4 regions of the Streptomyces sp. NBC_00016 genome follow, and region 1 is predicted to be linked to each of the others. Evidence: riboswitches for the same ligand, from Rfam matches in the RefSeq annotation. Region 1 holds a riboswitch; each other region holds the start of a gene.
The links. A riboswitch is a leader RNA that binds a small molecule or an ion and turns the genes downstream of it on or off. The one in region 1 is predicted to bind cobalamin.

Region 1 (4,515 bases):
ACTACGCGGACTTCCTCACCCTGCCGGCGTACGAGCAGCTGAGGGGCTGAGCACCGGCACCGGCCGGAAGGCTCACCTCTCCGAGTGGCCCAGGGACTTTCCCGGGGCCACTCGGTCACGTACGAGCTTCTTCACCGCGGTCGGTTCCGGGAAGCCCTGTTCGCGGCGGTCCCAGATCACCTCGTCGTCCACCCGGACGACGAAGACCCCGCCCTTGCCGGGCTTCAGGGCCAGCTCCGTCAGCTCCGCCTCGAAGGTCGTGAGCAGCTCCTGCGCCAGCCAGGCCGCGCGCGGCAGCCAGCGGCACTGGGTGCAGTACTCGATCTCGACCCGCCCGCTCGCGTCGCTCAGTTCGCTCATCCGAGGTGCACCGACCAATCCTGTTCCGCGGCCGGCTTGCCGTGCAGGTCGGGGACCCGCTTGAGCCAGTCGGGCCGTCCTTGCCGTGTCCTCGCCGCGCGCCGTGCCTCGTCGGCGGCGAGCTCCTCCGGGGCGGGGAAGTCGGTGGGCAGCCAGGCCGCCGAAGCCCGCACGCGCGCGTGGAGATAGCGCACATACGCCTCCCGGACCGCGTCCGGGGTCGTGAACCCCGCCTCGCCGGTCAGCCAGGCGTCCGGTACCTCCGCCACGATCCGGCGCAGCAGCTCCTCGGTCACCCTGGGCGCCAGCTCGGCGTCGGCCGCCCGGGTGTCCGGGGCGCAGCGGCCGAGGGCGTGGTGGCGGAAGTCGTAGCGCTTCTCGGGGTCGGCGCCGTCCCAGCGGTGGTGGAAGACGAGGGCGGCGCCGTGGTCGATGAGCCACAGCCGCGGCGGGGCGATGCCGAACGTCGGCCAGACCATCAGGTTGGAGCTGTGGACCGTCCGGTCGACGTTGACGGTCAGGGCGTCCAGCCAGACGATCCTCCCGGCCTCCAGCGGCTCCACCGGGAAGGCCTCGGCCACCTCCGGCGTGAAGTCCTCCGCACCCGGCAGGAAGTCCATCCCGAGGTTGAGCCCCGCGCTCGCGGCGTGCAGCTCCCGCACCTCCTGGTGCGGTTCCCGCTCCGCGATCGCCGGGTCGAACCGGACCAGGGCCAGTTCGGGAAAGCGCAGCCCGAGGGCGCGGGCCAGCTCGCCCACGATCACCTCGGCGACGAGCGCCTTGCGGCCCTGCGCGGAGCCCGTGAACTTCACGACGTAGGTGCCCAGGTCGTCGGCCTCGACGACGGCGGGCACGGAGCCGCCCGCCCGCAGCGGAGCGAGGTAGCGGGTCGCTGTGACCTCGGTCAACATGACTGCCTCCCTCTGGCCTGAAGGAGCATAGTAACCAGGCCCGACAGCCGACGAGAGGGCCCGAGCGGCCGTGCGGAAAGGCCCGCGGGCGGCCTCCGCGGCTGTGGTAGCTTGCCAAGGCCAGTCGAACCCATGTGCGCACGCGAGTGTGTACGGGTCAGGGAATCCGGTGCGAATCCGGAGCTGACGCGCAGCGGTGAGGGCGACGGGCGGGGCAACGGCCACTGGACGGCGTACGCGGTCCGGGAAGGCGCCTCGTCCGGGTGACCCCGAGTCCGAAGACCTGCTGGCCACCCCCGCCGCCGGGAGACGGCCGGGGGAGCACCGTACGACCGGGCTTCGCGCTTGAGCCCTCGACGCCGAAGGAAACCCTGTGCCGTTCGCACGTCCCGTCCGTTCCGCCCGGCCTGCCGTTCTGTTCCTGGCCGGTGTCCTGCTGCTGGCCGGCTGCGGCTCCTCGGGCCCGGCGGACCCCACCGGTTCGGCGGGCTCCACCGGTTCGGCGGGCTCCACCGGTTCGGCGGGGGAGAGCGGGGCCGCCGGCCGTCCGGTCCGTCTCGACAACTGCGGGCAGCAGGTCGTTGTCGACACCCCTCCGCGGCGGGCCGTCTCCCTCAACCAGGGCACGACCGAGATCATGCTCTCCCTCGGGCTGGCCGACCGCATGGTGGGCACCGCCACCTGGACCGACCCGGTGGCCGAGGGCCTGGAGAAGGCGAACGCGAAGGTGAAGCGCCTCGCCGACAACGCCCCCTCCTTCGAGACGGTCCTGGACACCGAACCCGACTTCGTCGCCGCCTCCTTCGCCTCCACCCTCGGCAAGGGCGGGGTCGCCCCGCGCGAGCAGTTCGACAAGCTCGGCGTGCCCACGTACCTCTCCCCCTCCGACTGTGTCGGCAAGGACAACAGCGGTGACGGCGACGGCGTCCGCACCGAGCCGCTGACCATGGACGCGGTCTACGGCGAAGTCCGCGACCTGGCCGAGGTCTTCGGTGTCCGGGAGCGCGGCGAGCGGCTCGTGGCCGGACTGAAGAGCCGGGTGACCAGGGCCACCGCCGGCCTCGACGCCCGGGGCGTGACCCTCATGTACTGGTTCGCCGACTCCCGGTCCCCGTATCTCGCGGGCTGCTGCGGCGCACCGGGCATCGTCACCGACGCGCTCGGCGCGAAGAACGCCTTCGACGACACCGAGGAGGAGTGGCCCCAGGTCAACTGGGAGACGGTCGCCGACCGCGACCCGGACCTCCTCGTCATCGGCGACCTGACCCGTAAGCAGCAGACGGCCGAGACCGCCACCCAGAAGATCGAGTTCCTGGAGTCGAACCCGGTCACCAAGAACATGACCGCGGTGAAGAAGAAGCGGTACGTGCTGCTGTCCGGACAGGCCATGAACCCGACCGTCAGGACCGTCGAGGGCATCGAGAAGGTGGCGGCGGCGCTGCGCGGCCAGGGCCTCGCGGGATGACCGCCGCGCCGTCGGCGTCCGAGGAGGCGGCGTCCGAGGCGCCGTCCAAGGCGGCGGCCAGGACGGCGGCCGTGGGCGGACTGCGCCGGGCGCTGCTGTGGGCGTCCGGTCTCGCGCTGCTGTGCGCCTCGGTCGCCGTGGCCATCACCATCGGCCCCGCGGACATCGCCGTCGGTGACGTGTGGTCCGCGGTGGCGGCCCATCTCGGCTGGGGGCAGGCGCAGTTGACTCCGCTGCGGGACGGCATCGTGTGGAACCTGCGGCTGCCGCGCACCCTGCTCGCCGCGGTGTGCGGCGCCGGCCTCGCGGTGTGCGGCGCCGTGATGCAGTCCCTGCTGCGCAATCCGCTCGCCGACCCCTTCGTCCTCGGGGTCTCCTCCGGCGCCTCCACCGGCGCGGTGCTGGTCGTCGTCCTCGGCGCGGGCGGCGGCCTCCTGTCGGTCTCCGGTGGCGCGTTCCTCGGCGCGCTGGTCTCCTTCGCGCTGGTACTGCTGCTCAGCCACACCCTCGGCGGCACCACGGACCGGGTGGTCCTCGCCGGAGTCGCCGCCATGCAGCTGTTCTCCGCGCTCACCTCCTTCGTCGTGATGACGGCCGCCGACGCGGAGACCACCCGCGGCATCCTGTTCTGGCTGCTCGGCTCGCTCAGCGGCGCCGACTGGACGGACGTGACCGTCGGCGCGGCCGCGCTGGTCGTGGCGCTGGCGGTCTGCCTCGGCCACGCCAGGACCCTGGACGCGTTCGCCTTCGGGCAGGACGCGGCCCTCTCCCTCGGCATCTCCGTGGCCCGCACCCGTCTGGTGCTGCTGTGCACGACCGCGCTGCTCACCGCCGCCCTGGTGAGTTCGGCCGGGGCGATCGGCTTCGTCGGCCTGGTGCTCCCGCACGCCGCGCGCGTCCTCACCGGCCCCGGCCACACCCGGCTGCTGCCCGCCACCGCCCTGACCGGCGCGGTGTTCCTGGTCTGGGTCGACACCCTCGCCCGCACCGTGCTCGAACCGCAGGAGGTGCCGGTGGGCGTGGTGACCTCCCTCATCGGCGTCCCGGCGTTCGTCGCCGTCCTGTACCGCGCGAAGGGCACCCGATGACCGGCTCGGAGACGACCGACCCGAAGACGACGGGCTCGGAGACGACCGGTTCGGAGACGACCGGTTCGGAGACGACCGGTTCGGATACGACCGGTTCCGAGGGGTTGCGTGCCGACCGGGTCGGCCGTGCCGCCGGCGGCACCCTGATCCTCGACGGGGTCAGCCTGACGCCCCGCCCCGGCGCCGTCACCGGCCTGCTCGGCCCGAACGGCTCGGGCAAGTCCACCCTGCTGCGGCTGCTCGCCGGTGTGCTCGCCCCGGACTCCGGCGTCGTCACCCTCGACGACCGCCCGCTGCCCCGGGTGAGCCGCCGCGCCGTCGCCCGGCGCATCGCCGTCGTCGAGCAACAGGCCGACACCCGGCTCGCGTTGAGCGTCCACGACGTCGTACGTCTCGGCCGCATCCCGCACCGCCGCGCCTGGGCGGCCGCCACCGCCGCCGACGAGGAAGCCGTCCGCTCCGCGCTGTCGCGCACCGGGCTCGCCGACAAGGCCCACCGGCCCTGGCACTCCCTCTCGGGTGGCGAACGCCAGCGTGTCCAGATCGCCCGCGCCCTCGCCCAGGAACCCCGCGAACTCCTCCTGGACGAGCCCACCAACCACCTCGACATCCAGCACCAGCTCGCCCTGCTGACCCTGATCACCGAACTGCGGGTCACCAGCGTCGTCGCGCTGCACGACCTCAACCTGGC
Region 2 (4,515 bases), 1.2 Mb from region 1:
CGGGTCCGTCACGTCGTCGAGCAGGCCGACGGCGGTGGCGTCGTGCGGGGCGGCTCCCCGGGCGGCACTCTCCCGCACGTCGCTCCCCACGACCGGCCGCCGCAGCGCATGGGCGAACACCTGGCTCCACACCTCGCTGCGCGCGGCGCCCCCGGTCAGCCGGTCGGCTTTCCGGCCCGGGGACCGGAACGGCCGCCTCCACACCGCTCACATGGTCGATCGTCCCACCGGGGCAGGTCGGCCCGCCCGGATCGACCGGATCAAAAGCCGTACGCGCTTGGAAGCGGCCGGCTTCGGCGGCAGGGCCGGCGCTACCGCATCGACCACGGAGTAGGGAAGATCGTCCATGACCTGTGCGTCCAGCGGATCCTGAAGGGAAGCAACGAGATCATGCACGTCATCGTGGCCCGCGGCCTGACGGAGGAATCCCGATGAACGACATCGAGGCACCCGTCCTGCTGCACACCGCCGGCCGAGCCGCCCACATCACGCTCAACCGACCGAGGGCCCTCAACGCCCTGAACCACGCGATGGTGCGCCGCATCGACGCCGCGCTGACGGCATGGGAGCGCGACCCGGCCGTCGAGACCGTCGTCGTCTCCGGCGCGGGGGAGCGCGGCCTGTGCGCGGGCGGCGACATCCGTGCCGTCCACGACGACGCCCGCGACGGCGACGGCACCGCCTCGGCCGCCTTCTGGCGCGACGAGTACCACCTCAACGCCCGCATCGCCCGCTACCCCAAGCCCTACGTCGCCCTGATGGACGGCATCGTGATGGGAGGCGGTGTCGGCGTCTCCGCACACGGCAGCGTCCGGATCGTCACCGAGCGGTCGAGGATCGCGATGCCCGAGACCGGCATCGGCTTCGTGCCGGACGTCGGCGGCACCCACCTGCTCGCCCGCGCCCCGGGCGAACTGGGCACCCATCTCGCCCTGACGGGCGCCCAGATCGGTGCCGGGGACGCGGTGTCGTGCGGGCTCGCCGACCACTGCGTACCGTCCGCCTCCCTCCGGCAGTTGGCCGACGACCTCGCCGAGCTGCCCGTGAGGGAAGCCCTGGACCGTCATGTACAGCCCTTGCCGGCGGGCGAGTTGACCGGCCACCGGGCGTGGATCGACACCTGTTACGCGGCCGACACCGTCGAGGAGATCGTCCGACGGCTGTTCGCCCACGGCGACCCGGCGGCGAAGGAGGCCGCGGAGACCCTCCTGACCAGGTCGCCCACCTCGCTCAAGGTCACCCTGGCCGCCCTGCGCCGTGCCCGGCGGCTCGGCTCGCTGGAACGGGTGCTGGAACAGGAGTACCGCGTCTCCTGCGCTGCCCTGACCACGCCCGACCTGGTCGAGGGCATCCGCGCCCAGGTCATCGACAAGGACCGGAACCCGCGTTGGTCGCCGGCCACCCTCGCCGAGGTCACCGCGGCCGACGTCGAGCGCTTCTTCACCCCGCTCGGCGAGCGCGAACTCGGGCTCGCCCGACCCGACACCACCGCGGAGGGGCTCCGCCGAGCGGGACCGACGTGGTGATCCGGGCCACCTGGCCGTGGAGAGCGGAATCACGCCAGGTGGGGCGGTATTGGCCAGGGGCCCGGCACGCGGTACCGTCGCTCTGATATCGACGACGGCGAGACGGAAGCCGGTGAGAACCCGGCACGGTCGCGCCACTGTGGACGGTGTACCCCGAAGGGGCACACACCGCGAGTCAGACCCGTGGCCGTCGTCATGTGCACCACCGAGATGGGACGCGAACTCCCAGAGGAGGTCCTGCCATGGCGCAGCATGTCGCCCAGCCGACTACCACCACGCCCGTCGTACCCGCCAAGTTGCCGCTGAAGGACATCGCCCCGTGGGCGGTCTTCTTCGGCGTCCTGATGCTGGTCCTGCTGTACTTCGTCGGCGCGGAGCAGGGCGCGACAGCCGTCGTCTCCGGCGAGGACGTTCACGAGTGGGTGCACGACGCCCGCCACCTGCTCGGTTTCCCCTGCCACTGATCCCGAGGGGAACCCCGGCACACCCATGAACTCCGCAACGGTAAGAAACCTCCTCGTGCGGGGCATGCTCGCCGGCCTCGGCGCCGGCGTGCTCGCCCTGATCGTCGCCTACTTCCTCGGTGAGCCGAACGTCGACAGCGCGATCGGCTTCGAGGAGTCGCACGCCGCGGGCCACGAGCACCACGAGGTGGAACTCGTCTCCCGCAGCCTCCAGTCCACCGCCGGCCTCGCCACCGGCGTGCTGATCTACGGGGTGGCCTTCGGCGGCATAGCCGCCCTCGCCTTCTGCTTCGCCCTCGGCCGCGTCGGCCGCTTCAGCCCCCGGGCCACGGCACTTCTGCTGTCGGGGACCGCCCTGCTCGCCGTGTACGTGGTGCCGTTCCTCAAGTACCCGGCGAACCCGCCCGCGGTCGGCGACCCCGACACCATCGGCAAGCGCACCACCCTGTACTTCCTGATGATGGTGCTCGGCGTGCTGCTCGCGGTCGCCGCGGTGATCCTGGGCAAGCGGCTCGCACCGAGGCTGGGCACCTGGAACGCCACCGTCGCAGCCGTCCTCGGCTTCGTGCTCGTCATCGGGCTGGCCTACGAGTTCCTGCCCGCCGTCAACGAGGTGCCGAGCGACTTCCCGGCCGCCCTGCTGTGGCGGTTCCGCCTGTCCGCCCTCGCCATGCAGGTCACGCTCTGGGCAGGCTTCGGCCTCGTCTTCGGTGAACTGGCCGAACGGCTGCTGCACCCCAGGCCCGCCACGGTGACCGCGGGCACGCCGGTGGCCGCCCCACACTGACCCGACCGGCACGACGATCCGACGAGAGGGCCCACGGAACCACCCCGGGGGCCTTCTCGCGTTCGCGAGCCGACAACGGATCAGCGGCCGCAAGGCCGCGCGAAGATGGTGGCATGAACATCCAACCGGCCGTCCGCACACGGCAGATGCCCGCCGGTCTCGTCGCGCTCGCTCTGGGTGGATTCGGGATCGGTCTGACCGAGTTCGTGATCGCGGGGTTGCTTCCGCAGGTGAGCCGCAGCCTCGCGGTGTCCGAGGCCGCGGCGGGATGGCTGATCTCCGGCTACGCCCTGACGGTCGCGGTCGGCGCGATCGTGGTGACCGCCGCCACCGCCGGGCTGCCCCGCAAGGCGGTTCTCACCGGGCTGGTGGCACTGTTCGTCGTCGGCAACCTGCTGTCCGCCGTCGCACCGAACTACTCGCTGATGATGCTCGGCCGCGTGGTCGCGGCGCTGTGCCACGGCTCGTTCTTCGGCATCGGCTCGCTCGTCGCACGGCGCATGGTCGCCCCCGAGCGGGCGTCACGGGCGGTGGCGGTGATGTTCGCCGGGCTGACGGTCGCGAACGTGCTGGGCGTACCGTTCGGCGCCCTGGTCGGCGAACGCTGGGGCTGGCGCGCCACGTTCTGGGCGATCACGGCCATAGGTGTCGTCGCCGCGGTCGCCATCGCCGTGTGCGTACCGGGCTGGGCCGGCGAGGTGAACGGGCCGCGTTCCTCCGACGCCGTCGGCAAGGCCACCGGCCGGCCGGACGGGCTGCGTACCCAGGTGCACGCCTTCCGTTCGGCGCAGGTCTGGCTGACCCTGACCGCCACCGCGCTCGGCTACGGCGGGATGTTCGGCGCGTTCAGCTACCTCGCCTACACCTTCACCCGGGTCACCGGCTTCTCCAGCACGGATGTCGCCTGGCTGCTCGTCGTGTACGGCAGCGGCCTGGTGATGGGCAACATCCTCGGGGGACGGGCCGCCGACCGCGATCGCGACCTCACCCTGATCGCTTCCCTGGCCGGTCTCACCGTCACGCTCACCGCGTTCGGACTGCTGGCCGCCCATCCCGCCGCGTCGGTGGTCCTGGTGTTCCTCACGGGGCTGTTCGGCTTCGCGAGCGTTCCCGGGATGATCACCCGGGTCACCGACCACGCCCACGGGGTGCCGCTCGCCGCCGCCGCCAACGTGTCCGCCTCCAACGTCGGCAACGCCCTGGGCGCCTGGCTCGGCGGCTTCGCCATCAGCGCCGGCCTCGGCTACACCGCACCGCTGTACGTCGGCGCCGCCATCGTCCTGAGCGGACTCGCCGTGATGATCGTGGCCGCCCGTCGAGCCGACCGGTGGCCGAGCGACACCACCGACCCCAGCGTCGCCCGGGACCGGGCGTCCGCGGGCTGAGGGCCCCACAGCCGACGTCCGCTGCCCGGTCCGCCGTCCGCCTGCGGCTGGGCCCACCCCGGGCCCACCCCCCTCCACCTGGAACCCGAGGACCTGGTCGTCCGTACGATCGAGTCTGCTGTCATGGCCCGCGTTCCGCTCGCGGGCACCGACCGGATCCCCGGGGAGGGACTGTGATCGCCGTCGTCGGCGCCGGACTCATGGGCGCGGCCACCGCCTGGCAACTGGCCCGCCGAGGCCACGAGGTCACGCTCGTCGAGGCGTACGACATCGGCCACCGGCACGGAAGTTCGCACGGCAGCTCGCGGATCTTCCGGAGGGTGTACGCCGACCCCTTCTACGTACGGCTGACC
Region 3 (4,515 bases), 5.9 Mb from region 1:
CGGTAGCTGTCCTCGGCGATCGGGTCGTCGAGCCAGGGCAGCGCCTCCCACGGCTTGGTGCCGAGCAGGTCGGGGACGGCGGAGCCGAGCAGCCGGGCGGCCGTGGTGGTGGCGAAGGTGATGCGGCCGTCCACGTCCAGCGAGCAGCAGCCGCCGGGGAAGCGCTCGGCGAAGTCGACGGCGGACTGCGCCTGGGCCGCTGCGACCGGCCGGGCCCGGAGCGGCGGCAGCACCCGTGGCACCCCGCCGACCCGCACGGGGTGTCCGTCGGCGGCGGCCCGCCGCAGGAACTGACCCACCCGGAGGCAGAGGCCGGTCATGGCCTCCCGTTCGCGCACGCTCAGCTGTGCCGGGTGCGAGGCGGGCCACTGGAGCACCAACCCGCCCCAGACCTCCTCCCCGGTGGTGATCGGGGCGGCGGCCAGCGAGAAGCGGTACGGCACGACGAGCGACAGACGCGGATAGCGGCGCGCCATCTCCTCCGCGCCGCCGATCCACACCAGGCGTCGTTCCCGCACGGCGTCGGACACCGGGGACGCGGCCGTCAGCGCCACTCGCGCCCAGGGCATGGAGATCTCCCAGGGGAGCCCGCCCAGTACGGCGAGCCACAGCACCGTCTCGTCGGCCGCCGGCAGGTACACGGCGGTCACGGAGGCGCCGGTCTCCCGCGCGGCCTCGGCCAGGACCGTGTCCAGCGACTCCGGATCACGGCCCCCACCCGACCCGGCAGCGGCAGCATCCGGCACACTCTCACCTTCCCCGCAGCACAGGGGGCGCTCGCTGAACGACGCGCAGACCCCCGGGCGCCGAGGGCCGTCACCCCTACGGCGGACCCTACGCCGACCGTGCGGACGCGGCATTTCGTCGGGCCCGCGGACGGCGTCCGTGCGCCGGGGTGAGCCGTCGTCCGCCGTCTTCGCGCCCCACATCGCCGCTTGTCAGCGCCTCTGTGCGGGCACTACTGTCACCACGCCTTGGTGAACGGGAAATCCGGTGTGATGCCGGTGCGGCCCTCGCCACTGTGATCGGGAAGTCCGGCTCCGGCCCTCGCGGGCAGCCACTGGGTCCTTGAGACCCGGGAAGGCGGAGCACGGGCGGTGGTACCCGTGAGCCAGGAGACCGGCCAAGGCACGTCAACCATCCACGAGGTGCTGGAGAGGGTCTGCTCAGCCATGCACATAGCCGAGGGTTTTCTGCCTCCGGCGCATGCGATCGCCTGGGGCGTCGCATCCGCGCCATTCGTCGTCCACGGAGTACGGTCACTCACCCGTGAGGTCAAGGAGCACCCCGAGAGCACCCTGCTCCTCGGCGCCTCCGGAGCCTTCACGTTCGTACTGTCCGCGCTGAAACTGCCTTCGGTGACCGGGAGTTGCTCACACCCCACCGGCACGGGGCTCGGCGCCATCCTGTTCCGGCCGCCGATCATGGCGGTGCTGGGCACCATCACCCTGCTCTTCCAGGCCCTGTTGCTCGCCCACGGCGGCCTGACGACGCTCGGCGCCAACGTCTTCTCGATGGCCGTCGTCGGGCCCTGGGCGGGTTACGCGGTCTACCGGCTGCTGCGGCGGTTCGAGGTGCCGCTGATGGTCACGGTGTTCTTCGGCGCGTTCGTGGCCGACCTGTCCACCTACTGCGTCACCAGCGTGCAGCTGGCGCTCGCCTTCCCGGACCCGAGCAGCGGATTCCTGGGCGCGCTCGGCAAGTTCGGCTCCATCTTCGCCGTCACCCAGATCCCGCTCGCGGTCAGCGAGGGGCTCCTCACGGTGTTCGTGATGCGACTGCTGACCCAGTCCAGCAAGGGTGAACTGACCAGGCTGGGCGTGCTCGTGACCGGCGGCCGGACCAAGGCCGGCGCCGACGCGGGGACCGAGGCCGGGACCGAGGCCGGGACCGAGGCCGGGACCGAGGCGGTGGCCCGGTGAGCCGTAACGCGAAGATCAACGCCCTGCTGCTGTTCGTGGTGGCCGCGCTGGCCGTCCTGCCGCTGGCCCTCGGGCTCGGCGACCACAAGGAGGAGCCGTTCACGGGCGCCGACTCGGAGGCGGAGACGGCGATCACCGAGATCCGGCCGGACTACGAACCCTGGTTCTCGCCCCTGTACGAGCCGCCGTCCGGCGAGATCGAGTCGGCACTGTTCGCCCTTCAGGCGGCCCTCGGTGCGGGGGTCCTCGCCTACTACTTCGGTCTGCACCGGGGACGGCGCCAGGGCGAACTCCGGGCCCTGGCCCAGCGGGACACCACGACCTCGACGACCTCGACGACCTCGGCAGCGGCGAAGACCTCGACGACAGCGAGGACCTCGCAGAGCACCGAGAGCGACGAGAAGACCGGGAACGCCGGGAACGCCGGGAACACAGGGAACACAGGGAACACCGCGAGATCCCATCCCTCCGAGAGCGCCTCCGAAGCGTCCGCTCCCGAACGGACCTGAGCCCGCGTGCTGCCGATCGACGCGGCGGCGCACAGCAGTCGCTGGCGCCACCGCCATCCCGTGGACAAGGCCGTGCTGGGACTGGGCCTCACCGTGCTCGCCATCTCCCTGCCGCCCTGGCCCGGCGCCGCCCTGGTCCTGGTGACGGCGCTCGTCATCCTGCTGGGACCCGCGGGGGTGCCGGGCCGGCGGCTGTGGCGCGCCTACCGGGTACCGCTGGGCTTCTGCGTGACCGGTGCGCTCACCCTGCTCGTGCAGGTCGGCGGCCCGGACCGGTTCGTGGCCCTGGCCGACGGCGGTCCGGTGCGCGCCGGGGAGCTGCTGCTGCGTACCTCGGCGGCCTCCCTCGGGGTCCTCCTCCTCGCGTTCACCACCCCGATGTCCGACCTGCTGCCCCGCCTGGTCAGGGCCGGAGTGCCCGCGCCCGTCGTGGACGTCGCGCTGGTGACGTACCGCATGAGCTTCCTGCTGCTCGACTCCGTGCGCCGGATCCGAGAAGCGCAGGCGGCCCGGCTCGGGCACAGCACCCGGGCCGCGGAGTGGCGTTCGCTGGCCGGGCTCGGCGCCACCGCGTTCGTCCGTGCCTTCGACCGGGCGGCTCGCCTCCAGGACGGGCTGGCCGGACGCGGCTACGACGGCACCCTGCGCGTCCTGGTGCCCGAGGCCCGCGTCTCCGTCCGCTTCACGGCCGCCAGCGCCGCGCTCTTCGCGGCCCTGGTCGCCCTCACCTTCGTACTGCAATCCGTACTGGAAAGGCCGCTGTCATGAGCGAGCCCGCACTGGTCGCCCTGCGGGGTGCCTCCTTCGCCTACGAGGACGGCCCGGCCGTGCTCAGCGGCCTGGACTTCGAGGTCCACGCGGGGCGCGCGCTCGCCCTGCTGGGCCGCAACGGCAGCGGCAAGACCACGCTGATGCGGCTGCTGAGCGGTGGACTGCGGCCGGGCAAGGGCGAGTTGCGGGTCGAGGGGCGCCCGGTGACGTACGACCGCAAGGGGCTGACCCGGCTGCGTACGACCGTGCAGCTGGTGGTCCAGGACCCGGACGACCAGCTGTTCGCCGCGTCCGTCGCCCAGGACGTGTCGTTCGGCCCGCTGAACCTCGGCCTGCCCGACACCGAGGTGAGGGCCCGGATCGAGGAGGCGCTCGCGGCCCTGGACATCACCGCCCTGGCCGACCGGCCCACCCATCTGCTCTCCTACGGCCAGCGCAAGCGCACCGCGATCGCCGGCGCCGTCGCGATGCGGCCCCGGGTGCTGATCCTCGACGAACCGACCGCCGGACTCGACCCCGACGGCCAGGAACGGCTGCTCGCGATTCTCGGCCGACTGCGCGAGTCCGGCACGACCGTGGTCATGGCCACCCACGACGTCGACCTGGCCCTGCGCTGGGCCGACGACGCGACCCTGCTCACCCCGTCCGGCGCGCGCACCGGCCCCGCCGCCACGACACTCGCCCGCACGGACCTCCTCCAACAGGCGGGCCTGCGGCTGCCCTGGGGCGTCGCCGCCGCCCAACTCCTGCGCGTCCACGGTCTGCTGACGGATCCCTCGACCGGCCCGCGCACCGCGGAGGAACTGGCCGCGCTGGCCGCGACGCCCGCTCCCCCGATCCCCGCCGAAGGCCGACGCCCCCGCGACGGTGTCCGCCGGCCGCCGACAGCCGACGCACGGGAACCGGATGGGCGATGATCGCCGCATGGAGCGGATCATGGATCTCGACGAAGCCGTTGCCGCCGTCACGGACCGCCGGACCGCCTGGCGGGCCGAAGGACTGACGGTCGGTCCCGTGACCTGGCGCGACGCGGCAGCTCCCTGGCCACAGCGGCTCGAGACCGACCGGGCCGAGGTCACGGATCCCGACTCGGTCGGCATCCATGTCCGCGGCCCGCACGAGGCCGAACTGCTCGTCGTCCTCTACCGCGGCGGGTGGGCCGACATCGACTACATCGCGACCATCGACGACGCGGGCGTGCTCCCCACCCCGGCGATGACCTCCACCCAGCAGTTCGGAGCCCTCCTCGACACCTGCATGACCCGCGTCTTCGGGCTCGCCCCCGCCGGCGGGTAGGAAGTTGCCATCCCCCA
Region 4 (4,515 bases), 5.2 Mb from region 1:
GGTGTCGCCGACGCGTACGGAGACGTTGCCGGAGGTGCCGACGACCAGCCCGTCGGTCACGGTGCGGCGGGCCGCCGTCACAAGCGCCTCCCAGGCCCGCGCCTCCTCGAGGACCGCATGCCTCCCCCGCCGCTCCACCACGTTCTGTGCGCCGTCCCGGTGACCCCGGGCGCCCCCCTGCTCGGGTCGCTGCTCAGCCATGTGGAGATCCTGCCAGGAGGCGCCGGGGGCCGCCGCCGGGCCGTTCCGCGGCGCGTTCCGCTTCGCTGTGCCGGACAAGGGCTCGGGCAAGGAGCAGGCCGCGTATTTCGTACACAACGGCGGCGGCCGGAGCGTCGTCGGCCGGGCCCCGCCGCCCGCGCTCGACGTCGGGTGCCACCCCTGCGACGGGGGCGCCCACACCACGGCCCCGACCGAGGCCCGGACGGTCATACGGATCACGCCCTGTGGGTCGCCCGTCACGGGATGTCCGACGCCGGGACACTACCGGCCGGACGGCCGACAGGGGCCTTCGGACAGCCCTTCTGACAGCACTTCTGACAGTACGCCGACAGCGGCAGCCCCCGGGTGACCAGAATCTCTTTCGCGGCTCCGGGAGCCGGTCGCGCAGGCCCGCCAAAGACGGGTGACCGTACGGCGCTTGACCCCGGCCCCGGCGCGGCGACGGAAGACCGCCGCACCCCCCTTGCACAGACACCCGGATGCCCTGTTCAGTTCATCTTCCGTTCACCCAGATTGCTTACGGTCAACGCGCCAATGACTTCGAACGATTGCCTGGGTAAATGGAAAACTTCTCGCTGATCCTCGCGATTGTGGTCGTCACCGCACTCGCGTTCGATTTCACGAACGGTTTCCACGACACCGCCAACGCGATGGCCACCACCATCTCGACCGGTGCACTCAAGCCCAAGGTTGCGGTGGCCATGTCCGCCGCGCTCAACCTTGTGGGAGCTTTCCTCTCGGTGGAGGTCGCCAACACGATCTCCAAGGGTCTCGTCGACGAGACCGGCATCCGTCCCGAGGTCATCTTCGCCGCCCTGGTCGGCGCGATCCTCTGGAACCTCCTGACCTGGCTGGTGGGCCTGCCCTCCAGTTCCTCGCACGCCCTGATGGGCGGTCTGATCGGCGCCACCATCGCCTCGGCCGGTATGGGCGCGGTGCACGGTGACGCCCTGGTCACCAAGGTGCTGATCCCGGCGATCGCGGCACCGATCGTCGCGGGCGTCGCGGCCATGCTCGCGACCCGCCTCTCCTACACCCTCGGCAAGAAGGCCGACGGCAAGGCGGCGGCCAAGGGCTACCGCGCGGGCCAGATCGCCTCGGCCGGCCTGGTCTCCCTCGCCCACGGCACCAACGACGCGCAGAAGACGATGGGCATCATCACCCTGGCCCTGGTGGCCGGCGGTGCCGTGGCCCCCGACTCCGACCCGCCCACCTGGGTCATCCTCTCCGCCGGCCTGGCCATCGCGCTCGGCACCTACCTCGGCGGCTGGCGCATCATCCGCACCATGGGCAAGGGCCTGACCGACCTCCAGCCGCAGCAGGGCTTCGCCGCCCAGACCAGCGCGGCCACGGTCATCCTGGCCTCCTCGCACCTCGGCTTCTCCCTCTCCACCACGCACTCGGTCTCCGGTGCGGTGATGGGCGCCGGGCTGGGCCGCAAGGGCGGTGTGGTCCGCTGGTCGACGGCGACCCGGATGTTCGTCGCGTGGGGCCTGACCCTCCCGGCCGCGGCCCTGGTGGGCGCGCTCGCCGAGTCCGTCACCGGCCTGGGCGACTGGGGCACGGCCCTCGTCGCGGTCTTCCTGATCGCCTCCAGCGCGGCCATCTGGAAGGTCTCCCGGCGCGAGGTCGTCGACGCCTCGAACGTCAACGAGCCCGACGAGCCCGCGGGCGTCGTCACGACGGCGATCGCCGCCGTCACCCCGCCGCCCGCGGGCACCCTGGCCGAGGACCTCACGGACCTGACGGCCACGATCCCCGGCCCGGCGGCAGAGCCCGCGACCCCCGCCGCTCCCCCGGCCGCGGCCGTCTGAGCCCGCGCACCCGGCACGAAGGAAGAGAAGCAGCATGAAGATCGACTGGGCAGCCCTGGGCTCTGTCTTCGGCGTCAGCCTCGTGGTCACCGTCGGCCTCGTCGCCCTGTTCACCCTCGGCGTCATGGGCCTGTCGCGGCAGGAACGCGCGTCGGCGCAGGGCGGCTCGGCCACCCTCGCGGTGACCGGCGCGTACGCGTGCTTCGCGGCCTGCGCGGCGGCGGTGGCGTACGGGATCTCACTGATCGTCGCCTGACGCACCATCCGAACACCCCTGGGGTGCGGGACGGATCACCGTCCCGCACCTCTTGTCGTTCGCGGCCCCGCCGACCCGCCCTGTGTGGGGTTCTGCACACTCGAGCCTCGCAGGTCAAAGGCAAGTTGACGGCTCTTGCGGGCCGTGGTGGACTGCCCGAGCCATGTACGGCAGCAGAAGAGGAAGCCGGTGTGAATCCGGCGCGGTCCCGCCACTGTGACCGGGGTAGAAACCCCCGGGAGCCAGGAACTCTCGCCGCCGGTCTCGTCGAACCAGGGCGTGGACACCCTGAGTGAGGACATATCGCCATGCTCGCTCGGCCGTTGAGGCACAGCACCAGGTCGCTGCCCGACCCCACGGCCGGCTGAGCCGATGCGTGCCGATCGCCTCTACGCGTACGGCGCCGCCACCGGCCTTCTGGGCGACCTGCTGCTCGGCGATCCCCGCCGAGGGCATCCCGTCGCCGCGTTCGGGCGGGCCGCCGGTGCCGTCGAGCGGCTGCTGTGGCGGGACCACCGGGGAAGCGGGGCCCTGCACGCCGTCGTGTGCGCCGGCGGGGTCGTGGCCCTGGGCGCCGTCGCCGAGCGGGCCGTACGCCGCTCCCCCGCCGCCACCGTCGCTCTCGTCTCCGCCGCCACCTGGGCCGTGGTCGGGGGCAGTTCACTGGTCCGGGAGGCCCGGGCCATCGGCCGGGCGCTCGAAGCGGGGGACGTCGAGGCCGCCCGGGAGCGGCTGCCGCATCTGTGCGGGCGGGATCCGCAGGCCCTGGACGCCGACGGGATCGCCCGGGCGGTCTTGGAGTCCGTCGCCGAGAACACCTCCGACGCCGTCGTGGGGGCGCTGGTGTGGGGGGCCGTGGGCGGGGTGCCGGGCCTGGTCGGGTTCCGGGCCGTCAACACCCTGGACGCCATGGTCGGTCACCGGTCGCCGAGGTATCTGCGCTACGGCTGGGCGGCCGCCCGTCTCGACGACGTCGCCGGATGGCCGGGAGCCCGGCTGACCGCCGTGCTCGCCGCCCTCGCGGGGGACGATCCGCGGGGCGCCGTGCGGGCCTGGCGGGCCGACGCCCGCCGGCATCCGAGCCCCAACGCCGGGCCGGTGGAAGCGTCCTTCGCGGGCGCCCTCGGGGTGCGGCTGGGCGGGACCCTGTCGTACGCCGGGCGGGTCGAGCACCGGCCCGTGCTGAACGGCGCGGCCGGGCGGCCCGTCGTCGCCCGGGACATCGAACGTGCCGCGCGGCTCTCCCGCCGCGTCGGTCTGCTCGCGCTCGGCGTCACCGTCGCCGCGCGCGTCGTCGCCACGAACATCGTCGCGAGCAACCAGCGCAACCAGGGCAGCCAGCGGAACCAGCTGAAGGGGCGTACGACATGAGCGGGGGTCTCCTCGTCGCCGGCACCACCTCCGACGCCGGCAAGAGCGTCGTCACGGCCGGGATCTGCCGGTGGCTGGTGCGGCAGGGGGTGAAGGTCGCACCCTTCAAGGCGCAGAACATGTCCCTCAACTCGTTCGTGACGACGGAGGGCGCCGAGATCGGGCGGGCCCAGGCCATGCAGGCCCAGGCCTGCCGGGTGGAGCCGACCGCGCTGATGAACCCCGTGCTGCTCAAGCCGGGCGGTGAGCAGAGCAGTCAGGTCGTGCTCCTCGGCAAGCCGGTGGGCGAGATGACCGCCCGTGGGTATCACGGGGGGCGGCAGCAGAAACTCCTCGGAACCGTTCTCGACTGCCTCGCCGAGTTGCGGGGCACGTATGACGCGGTGATCTGTGAGGGGGCGGGCAGTCCGGCCGAGATCAATCTGCGGCGGACCGACATCGTGAACATGGGGATCGCGCGGGGCGCGCGGCTGCCCGTGCTCGTCGTCGGCGACATCGACCGCGGGGGCGTCTTCGCCTCCTTCTTCGGCACCGTCGCCCTGCTCTCGCCCGAGGACCAGGAGCTGGTCGCCGGGTTCCTGGTCAACAAGTTCCGGGGGGACGTCTCCCTGCTGGAGCCGGGCCTGGACATGCTGCACGGGCTCACCGGGCGGCGGACGTACGGCGTACTGCCGTTCCGGCACGGGCTCGGGATCGACGAGGAGGACGGGCTGAGGGTCTCGCTGCGCGGGACCGTACGGGAGTCGAACACCGCCCCGCCCGTCGGCGAGGACGTGCTGCGCATCGCCGTCTGCGCCGTCCCGCTCATGTCCAACTTCACGGACGTGGACGCGCTGGCCGCCGAACCCGGCG

Region 2: another riboswitch for cobalamin. It lies ahead of OG933_RS05245 (CbtB-domain containing protein); the one in region 1 lies ahead of OG933_RS10485 (ABC transporter substrate-binding protein).
Region 3: another riboswitch for cobalamin. It lies ahead of OG933_RS36895 (energy-coupling factor ABC transporter permease); the one in region 1 lies ahead of OG933_RS10485 (ABC transporter substrate-binding protein).
Region 4: another riboswitch for cobalamin. It lies ahead of OG933_RS33230 (cobalamin biosynthesis protein); the one in region 1 lies ahead of OG933_RS10485 (ABC transporter substrate-binding protein).

Annotation. Positions count from the first base shown of each region.
Region 1 is NZ_CP108304.1:2,354,640-2,359,154, forward strand. Features, by position in the region: gene aceB (malate synthase A) at 1-50, shown strand, start outside; gene OG933_RS10475 (SelT/SelW/SelH family protein) at 73-360, opposite strand; gene OG933_RS10480 (HipA family kinase) at 357-1,271, opposite strand; cobalamin riboswitch at 1,431-1,556, shown strand; gene OG933_RS10485 (ABC transporter substrate-binding protein) at 1,645-2,736, shown strand; gene OG933_RS10490 (FecCD family ABC transporter permease) at 2,733-3,824, shown strand; gene OG933_RS10495 (ABC transporter ATP-binding protein) at 3,821-4,515, shown strand, end outside.
Region 2 is NZ_CP108304.1:1,158,361-1,162,875, reverse strand. Features, by position in the region: gene OG933_RS05250 (enoyl-CoA hydratase/isomerase family protein) at 432-1,526, shown strand; cobalamin riboswitch at 1,585-1,732, shown strand; gene OG933_RS05245 (CbtB-domain containing protein) at 1,769-1,990, shown strand; gene OG933_RS05240 (CbtA family protein) at 2,016-2,777, shown strand; gene OG933_RS05235 (MFS transporter) at 2,924-4,162, shown strand; gene OG933_RS05230 (FAD-dependent oxidoreductase) at 4,336-4,515, shown strand, end outside.
Region 3 is NZ_CP108304.1:8,303,396-8,307,910, reverse strand. Features, by position in the region: gene OG933_RS36900 (SpoIIE family protein phosphatase) at 1-746, opposite strand, end outside; cobalamin riboswitch at 959-1,143, shown strand; gene OG933_RS36895 (energy-coupling factor ABC transporter permease) at 1,173-1,922, shown strand; gene OG933_RS36890 (energy-coupling factor ABC transporter substrate-binding protein) at 1,919-2,431, shown strand; gene cbiQ (cobalt ECF transporter T component CbiQ) at 2,438-3,199, shown strand; gene OG933_RS36880 (energy-coupling factor ABC transporter ATP-binding protein) at 3,196-4,119, shown strand; gene OG933_RS36875 (hypothetical protein) at 4,139-4,498, shown strand; partial or broken gene OG933_RS36870 (dihydrofolate reductase) at 4,505-4,515, opposite strand, start outside.
Region 4 is NZ_CP108304.1:7,521,603-7,526,117, reverse strand. Features, by position in the region: gene OG933_RS33245 (class II aldolase/adducin family protein) at 1-201, opposite strand, end outside; gene OG933_RS33240 (anion permease) at 783-2,036, shown strand; gene OG933_RS33235 (hypothetical protein) at 2,071-2,292, shown strand; cobalamin riboswitch at 2,423-2,565, shown strand; gene OG933_RS33230 (cobalamin biosynthesis protein) at 2,665-3,663, shown strand; gene OG933_RS33225 (cobyric acid synthase) at 3,660-4,515, shown strand, end outside.